Linked DNA regions of Streptomonospora nanhaiensis. The protein of the gene in region 1 interacts with the protein of each later gene in a pairwise test. Links are inferred from orthologs where the notes say so. Each region holds a gene or a part of one and is shown in the gene's direction. Other genes may lie near its edges.

What was found. The genes of interacting proteins can lie anywhere in the genome.
Region 2: the proteins of HNR12_RS21155 (region 1) and dnaE interact in binary tests that used the Escherichia coli proteins (3 or more experiments, as listed by UniProt). The link is inferred for Streptomonospora nanhaiensis from one-to-one orthologs.

Annotation. Positions count from the first base shown.
Region 1 is NZ_JACCFO010000001.1:4,766,747-4,770,454, forward strand. Bases 514-3,333 are described here. They hold HNR12_RS21155 (pyridoxal phosphate-dependent aminotransferase), read left to right. Parts: upstream 514-1,236; coding sequence 1,237-2,430; downstream 2,431-3,333. Other genes in these bases: HNR12_RS21145 (SDR family NAD(P)-dependent oxidoreductase), read left to right, coding at 514-591; HNR12_RS21150 (BlaI/MecI/CopY family transcriptional regulator), read left to right, coding at 812-1,186; HNR12_RS21160 (class I SAM-dependent methyltransferase), read left to right, coding at 2,463-3,083; HNR12_RS21165 (hypothetical protein), read left to right, coding at 3,314-3,333. In the rest of the region: more of HNR12_RS21145, read left to right, coding at 1-513; more of HNR12_RS21165, read left to right, coding at 3,334-3,708. UniProt on the Escherichia coli protein: Shows aminotransferase activity with methionine and histidine as substrates, and to a lesser extent also with phenylalanine.
Region 2 is NZ_JACCFO010000001.1:283,465-287,942, forward strand. Bases 393-4,478 are described here. They hold dnaE (DNA polymerase III subunit alpha), read left to right. Parts: upstream 393-723; coding sequence 724-4,278; downstream 4,279-4,478. Outside these bases: HNR12_RS01145 (MFS transporter), read right to left, coding at 1-109. UniProt on the Escherichia coli protein: DNA polymerase III is a complex, multichain enzyme responsible for most of the replicative synthesis in bacteria. This DNA polymerase also exhibits 3' to 5' exonuclease activity. The alpha chain is the DNA polymerase catalytic subunit.

The DNA of each region.
Region 1 (3,708 bases):
GACCGCGCGTTCGTCAACCTCGGCACCGCCGACTGGGACACCGTCGTGGGCGTGCACCTGCGCGGCACCTTCCTCGTCACCCGCGCCGCCTTCGGCCACATGCGCGGCAACGGCTACGGCCGCATCGTCAACACGACCTCGCCCTCGGGGCTGTTCGGCAACTTCGGGCAGAGCAACTACGCCGCCGCCAAGATGGGCGTCATCGGGCTCACCAAGACCCTGGCCATCGAGGGCGCCAAGTACGACATCACCGCCAACGCCATCGCGCCCGTCGCCTACAGCCCCGAGGCCAAGGGCCTGTACCCGGCCGGTGCCGAGACCCTGCTCAGCCCCGAGCGCGTCACCCCGGCCGTGGTCTGGCTGGTCCACGAGGACTGCGAGACCACCGGCGAGGTCTACTCGGTGGGCGGGGGCCGGGTGGCCCGCGTGTTCGTCGCCGAGGGCCCCGGCGCCGCGCTGGGCGAGGGCAGCGCCGAGGACCTGCGCGACCTGTGGCCCGACGTCAACGCCGAACGCCCCTACGTGGTGCCGCGCGACCTCGGCGAGCAGACCCGCGCCTACCTGGCCGAGATCATCGGCCGTCCGGTCTGACCGGCCGGCCCCGCCTCCGGCACCCGGCCGCCCCGGCCCCCGCGCGCGAAAGCTCGGCCGCCGCGCACGTGTGCACAGTGGAACGCAACCTCGTGCCCGGGTGCGCCGCCGGATCTGCGCGCCGCCACGCGTTCCACCCCCCGGCCGCCCCCGGCGCTTCTAGCATGACGCGCAGACACAGGCGGTCCGGGCGGCGCGAAGGGGGAGGGGCGGGGTGGCGATCAGGGAGTTCGGTGAGCTGGAGTCGGCCATCATGGACGCGCTGTGGCGGGCGGACCGCCCCCTGGCCGTGCGCGAGGTCCGCGAGTCCATGGACTACGACCGCGACGTCGCCTACACCACGGTCATGACCGTGACCAACATCCTCTTCCACAAGGGCCTGCTCGACCGCCGCAAGTGCGGGCGTGCCTGGCAGTACTGGCCGCGGGAGTCCCGCGAGGAGCACACCGCCCGCGTCATGCGCGAGGTCTTCAGCGGCTGCGGCGACCCCCACACCACCATGCTGCGGTTCGTCGAGAGCTGCAGCGACGAGGACATGGCCCGGCTGGGCGCCGCCCTCCGCGAGGTCCGCAGCCGGCGCGCCCGCGCGTCCTGACCCCGCCGCCGCCCCGTGGCGCGCGGGGCCGGACGTCTATGCTGCCCGGTGTGGACGAACCCCTAGTTGCGCGCATGCGCCCCTTCGGCGAGACGATCTTCGCCGAGATGAGCCGGCTGGCCGCCGAGACCGGCGCCATCAACCTCGGCCAGGGCTTCCCCGACACCGACGGCCCGCGCTCCCTGCTGGAGGCCGCGGCCCGCCACATCCGGGAGGGCGTCAACCAGTACCCGCCCGGCCCCGGCCGGCCGGAGCTGCGCGCGGCCGTGGCCGCCGACCGCCGCCGCCGCTACGGCGTCGAACTGGACCCCGACACCGAGGTCTACGTCACCGTCGGCGCCACCGCCGGGATCGCCGCCGGCGTCCTGGGCCTGGTGGAACCCGGCGACGAGGTCGTGCTGTTCGAGCCGATGTACGACTCCTACGCCGCGGTCGTGGCCCTGGCGGGGGGCGTGCGGCGGCCGGTCACCCTGCGCCCCGCCCCCGCCGACGGCGGCCGGTTCACCTTCGACCCCGCCGAGCTGCGCGCCGCCGTGGGCCCGCGCACCCGGATGGTCGTGGTCAACACCCCGCACAACCCCACCGGCACCGTGTTCACCCGCGCGGAGCTGGCGGAGATCGCCGCGGTCTGCCAAGAGCACGACCTCATCGCCCTCACCGACGAGGTCTACGAGCACCTCGTCTTCGACGGCGCCGAGCACGTGCCGCTGGCCACCCTGCCCGGCATGGCCGAGCGCACCCTGTCGGTGTCCTCGGTGGGCAAGACGTTCTCCGTCACCGCCTGGAAGACCGGCTGGGTGATGGGCCCCGAGCCGCTGGTGCGCGCGGCCCGCACCGTCAACCAGTTCCTCACCTTCACCGCCAACGGCGCCCTGCAGCTGGCGGTGGCCGAGGCGCTGGAGGGCGAGGCCGCCTGGGTGCGCGCCCAGCGCGACGCGCTCCAGCGCAAGCGCGACCGGCTGTGCGCGGGGCTGAGCTCCGCCGGGCTGGACGTGCTGCGGCCCCAGGGCACCTACTTCGTCCTCACCGACATCCGGCCGCTGGGGTTTGCCGACGGCATCGAGCTGGCCCGCTCGCTGCCGCACCGCGCCGGGGTGGCCGCCGTGCCCGCCCAGGTGCTCTACGACAACGTCGAGGAGGGCCGCCACCTGGTGCGCTTCGCGTTCTGCAAGCGCGACGAGGTGCTCGACGCCGCCGCCGAGCGGCTGGTGGCCGCCCTGGGAGCCAAGGGGGGCGGCGCGTGAGCGGCACCGCGCAGGCGGAGGACTTTGCCCCGATGCCGGCCGACCTGGTGCGCGTCGCCGAGGCGGCCAAGGGCTTCATGCCCACCGACGAGGGCCTGGCGCTGTACCGGGCGGCCCTGGAGCACGCCGCCCTGGGCCCGGTGCTGGAGATCGGCACCTACTGCGGGAAGTCCACCGTGTTCCTGGGCGCCGCGGCGCGCGCGGCCGGCGGCACGGTCGTCACCGTCGACCACCACCACGGCTCCGAGGAGCACCAGGAGGGCTGGGAGTACCACGACCCCGAGCTGGTCGACCCCCGCACCGGGCGCATCGACACCCTGCGCGAGTTCCGCCGCACCATGGCCGCGGCCGGCCTGGAGGACCACGTCGTGGCCGTCGTGGCGCGCTCGGCCGCCGCCGCCCGGCTGTGGACGGTGCCGCTGGGCATGCTCTTCATCGACGGCGGCCACACCGAGGAGGCCGCCCAGGCCGACCTGGCGGGCTGGAGCCCGCACGTGGCGCCCGGCGGGGTGCTGGCCATCCACGACGTGTTCCCCGACCCCGCCGACGGCGGCCGGCCGCCCTACAACATCTACCGCCGGGCCCTGGAGGGCGGCGCCTTCACCGAGATCGGCGCCCGCGGGTCGCTGCGGCTGCTGCGCCGCACCGGCTGAGGACCCGCGCACCCGCCCGCCGGCGGGCGCGAACCGGGCCGCCGGGTGCCGGGGTGACCGGGTGGCCGGGTCGTCCGACCGGGCCGCCGGGCCGCCCCGCGCGGGGCCGGCGGGACCGGTGCGCCGCCTGGGGCGCACGCGCCCGGATTGGCGCCCCCACCGGCCGATCCGCGTCCGCGATCCCGTATCCCCGCGCGGGCGCTTCGGGGAGAATGGCCGCCATGGGCACCATGGGTAGACGCTCCCTCCCGATGGCGCTCGCCGCGGGCGCCCTCGCCGTCGCCGTGGGCGGCTGCGTCAGCGCGCCCGAGGGCGGCGCCGGAGGCGGCTCCGCGGAGTCGGCCTCCCCCTCCGCCGAGGGCTCCCCGGGCTCCGGCGCCGAGACCCCCGGGTCCGGCACGCCCTCCGGCGGCCCCCCGGCCCCTCCCGGGTCCGGCCCCACCGCCGGCGACCCCGACACCCCCGTCCCCACGCCCGAGGCCACCCCCGAGGACCCCGAGGCGCTGGTGGCGGCCATCGAGGAGGCCGTGCTGACCCGCGGCACCGCCCGCTACAGCGCCACCGCCTCGCTGGGCGGGGTGCGCCGCGCCGCGGCCGAGGGCGGCTACGCCTTCCACTCCGCGGA
Region 2 (4,478 bases), 4.5 Mb from region 1 along the record:
AGAAGTCGAACCACTCGATGGTGCTGCCGGTCAGGCTCGCCACCAGGACCTTGGTCCGTTGCGGGCCGGGCGGCGCCGAAGGCGGTGTGGGCGTGTTCGCCACGCTCATAGCAGGCTCCCTGAATCGCAGAGGGTCCGCCCCGGGGGGCGGACGGGGGATCGGCCCGGTGCTCGGGCCGCCGCGGAGTCGACGCGGCGCGGGCCGAACGGCGGGGCCGCCGCGTGGCGGGCACGCGCGGACCCGCCGGGGGCGGGGGGTGGCGGCCGCCTCCGCACCGGAGGGGTGGGCGGTGCGGGCGCCGCCGCGCGGCCGCTCGCCGATGGTCGATCGGGGCGCGCCGGTGAGCGGTGGCGGAATCCTACGGGCGGGGTGAACAGCGGGTGTTCGTTCCCGCGGACAAAAACCCGGGACCTTCTTGGTTGTTCCGCACAGTTGTGCGCCAGGAGAACACGGAGGTCGGGGCCTGCCGGAGGGTACCGGGCGCCGCACCCCCGCCGCGCCCCTCCGGGCCCTGGCGCGCGCGGCCGCGACACGCCCGCAGGCCGCTGAGCTGGGAGTTGTGGATGAGCGGGGCGGGGCCGGTGGGTCCGGAGTTAGGGTGAGAACCTCCAGTGGCGCAGACCGCGCACCGGCCGGCCGCCGGGCGCCCGCCGCCACCGGCCGTCGTGTCCGACCGACCGATCCCTGACCGTTTGAACCCCGACCGACAGAGAGCACGAGCTGTGTCCGACCCCTTTGTTCACCTGCATGTGCACACCGAGTACTCCATGCTCGACGGCGCCGCCAAACTCAAGCCGCTCTTCGCGGAGGCGGCCCGGCTGCAGATGCCCGCCGTGGCCATGACCGACCACGGCAACATGTTCGGCGCCTACGAGTTCTGGGAGAAGTCCAAGGGCTCCGGGGTCAAGCCCATCATCGGCATCGAGGCCTACGTCGCGCCGGAGTCCCGCTTCCACAAGAAGCGCATGCGCTGGGGCCGCGGCGACTCCGACGACCAGGCCGAGGGCGGCAAGGACATCTCCGGCGGCGGGCGCTACCTCCACATGACCATGTGGGCGCGCAACGCCACCGGCCTGCGCAACCTCTTCCGCATGTCCTCGCTGGCCAGCATCGAGGGCTACTACGGCAAGCCCCGCATGGACCTGGAGCTGATGAGTCAGCACTCCGAGGGCATCATGGTCTCCACCGGCTGCCCCTCCGGCGGCGTGCAGACCCGGCTGCGCCTGGGCCAGGAGCAGGAGGCGGTCGAGTACGCCGCCAAGCTCCAGGACATCTTCGGCCGCGACCACGTGTTCCTGGAGCTGATGGACCACGGCATCGGCATCGAGCGCGAGGTCCGCGACGGCCTGCTCGCCGTCGGCCGCCGGCTCAACCTGCGGCCCCTGGTCACCAACGACTCCCACTACGTCACCCAGGACCAGGCCGAGGCCCACGACGCCCTGCTGGCCATCGGCGTGGGCAAGAACCTCGACGACCCCAACCGCTTCAAGTTCAACGGCGACGGCTACTACATCAAGTCCGCCGAGGAGATGCGGTCCATCCTCAACCTCGACGAGTGGGCCGAGGGCTGCCGCAACACCCTCTGGGTCGCCGAGCAGGTCGAGGACGGCTGCTACGACGAGGTCTTCGCCTCGCGCGACCTCATGCCCAAGTTCGACGTCCCCGAGGGCGAGACCCAGGCGTCCTGGCTGCGCAAGGAGATCGAGCGGCATCTGCCCGTCCGCTACCCCGACGGCGTCAGCGACGCCGTGCGCGAACGCGTCGACCGCGAGGTCGGCATCATCGAGGCCATGGGCTTCCCGGCCTACTTCCTGGTCGTGGCCGACATCTGCCAGTACGCCCGCAGGAACGGCATCGCGCTGGGCCCGGGCCGCGGGTCGGCCGCCGGTTCCATGGTGGCCTTCGTGCTGGGCATCACCGACCTCGACCCCATCGAGCACGGCCTGCTGTTCGAGCGGTTCCTCAACCCCGAACGCGTCACCATGCCCGACATCGACCTGGACTTCGACGAGCGCCGGCGCGGGGAGATGATCGAGTACGTCACCCGCAAGTACGGCGAGGAGCGCGTCGCCCAGATCCTCACCTTCGGCACCATCAAGGCCAAGGCCGCCGTCAAGGACTCCACCCGCATCCACGGCCTGCCCTACGCCCTGGGCGACCAGATCACCAAGGCGTTCCCCCCGGCGGTGGGCGGCAAGGAGATCCCGCTCTCGGCCGTCGAGGACTCCTCGCACGAGCGCTACGCCGAGGCCGTCGAGCTGCGCAACCTGATGGAGAAGGACCCCCAGGTCCGCAAGGTCATGGAGACCGCGCGCGGTGTGGAGGGCCTGACCCGGGGCACCGGCGTGCACGCCGCCGGCGTCATCCTGTCGGCCGAACCCTTGCTCGACGTCGTGCCGCTGCACAAGCGCGACACCGACGGCGCCATCATCACCGGGTTCCCCTTCCCTCAGTGCGAGGAGATGGGCCTGCTGAAGATGGACTTCCTGGGTCTGCGCAACCTCACGATCATCGACGACGCGATCCGCAACGTGAAGTCCAACGAGGGGATCGACATCGACTGGTCGAACATCCCCTTCGACGACAAGAAGACCTACGAGCTGCTGGCGCGCGGCGACACCCTGGGCGTGTTCCAGCTCGACGGTACGGCCATGCGCGCGCTGCTGCGGCGCATGCAGCCGACCCGCTTCGCCGACATCGTCGCGGTCAACGCCCTGTACCGGCCCGGCCCCATGGCGGCCAACGCCCACAACGACTACGCCGACCGCTCCAACGGGCGCCAGGAGATCACCTCGATCCACCCGGAGCTGTACGACGCCCTCGACCCCATCCTGGCCGAGACCTTCCACGTGCTGGTCTACCAGGAGCAGATCATGGCGATCGCCCAGCAGCTGGCCGGGTACTCCCTGGGCGGCGCCGACCTCATGCGCCGCGCCATGGGCAAGAAGAAGAAGGAGGCGCTGGAGAAGGAGTACGGCAAGTTCAGCGCCGGCATGCTGGAGCGCGGGTTCTCCCAGGAGGCCATCGACAAGCTCTGGGAGGTCATGCTCCCGTTCTCCGGCTACGCCTTCAACAAGTCCCACGCCGCCGGCTACGCCATCCTGTCCTTCCGCACCGCCTACCTCAAGGCCAACCACCCCGCCTCCTACATGGCCGCGCTGCTGACCTCGGTCAGCGACGACAAGGACAAGATGGCCGTCTACCTGGCCGAGTGCCGCAAGATGGGCATCCGGGTGCTGCCGCCCGACGTCAACGAGTCCGGGCTGCGGTTCTCCGCCGTCGGCAACGACATCCGCTTCGGCATGGGCGCCGTGCGCAACGTCGGCGCCAACGTGGTGGAGTCGATCATGAACACCCGCAAGGCCAAGGGGGAGTTCACCTCGTTCGTCGACTTCGTCTCCAAGATCGAGCTGACGGCCTGCAACAAGCGCGTGGTGGAGTCCCTGATCAAGGCCGGCGCCTTCGACAGCCTGGGCCAGCCGCGCATGGACCTGTTCAACCACCACGAGCACGCCGTGGACGCCATGATCTCGGCCAAGAAGCAGGAGGCCCACGGCCAGTTCGACCTGTTCGGCGGCGGCGACTCCGACGATTCGGGCCCCATCGGCCTCGACATCGCCTGGTCGGACAAGGAGTGGGACCGCAAGGCCAAGCTCGCCTTCGAGCGCGAGATGCTGGGCCTCTACGTCTCCAGCCACCCCCTGGCCGGGGCCGAGCGCATCCTGGCGCGCAACAGCGACGTCTCCATCCCCGAGCTGAACAGCGGCGAGCGCCGCGACCGCTCCGAGGTCCAGATCGCCGGGCTGATCTCGTCGGTGGAGCGCCGGGTCAGCAAGCAGTCGGGCAACCCCTGGGCCAAGGTCACCATCGAGGACCTCGACGCCAGCATCGACGTCCTCTTCTTCGCCGAGGCCTACACCCTCTACTCCGAGGTCCTCACCGAGGACACCGCCGTGTCCGTCCGGGGCCGGGTCAAGGAGCGCGAGGGCGAGTACTCCATCCAGGCCATGGAGCTCACCCCGCTGGACATCAGCCACGTCACCGAGGGCCCGCCGCCCATGCTGATCACCATGCAGGAGCAGCGGGTCACCGTCGACCTCGTCGACGAGCTGAAGCAGATCCTCAAGGCCCACCCCGGCGAGACCCCGCTCACCATCCGGGTCGACCACCCGCTGAAGTCGCGGGTCTACGACATCCCGGGCTACACGGTGCGGGTGGGCCCCGAACTCGCCGGCGACCTCAAGTCGCTGCTGGGCGCCGAGGCCATCACCTACTAGGGCCCGCCGGCGCCGCCCCCCGCCGGGCCGTCCGCGCCGTCCACCCCGCCCGGGTGGCGCGCGGCGGCCCGGCGTGCCCGGTCGCCCCTCCCACGGGCCCCGGCCGCCCTTCGCCCACCCCCGCCGCCAGGAAACCGACCGGATGGTATGTTGTGGTCGTTTACGTCGAGCGGGGCCGCTCGGCCGTGCCGCCGCGCGGC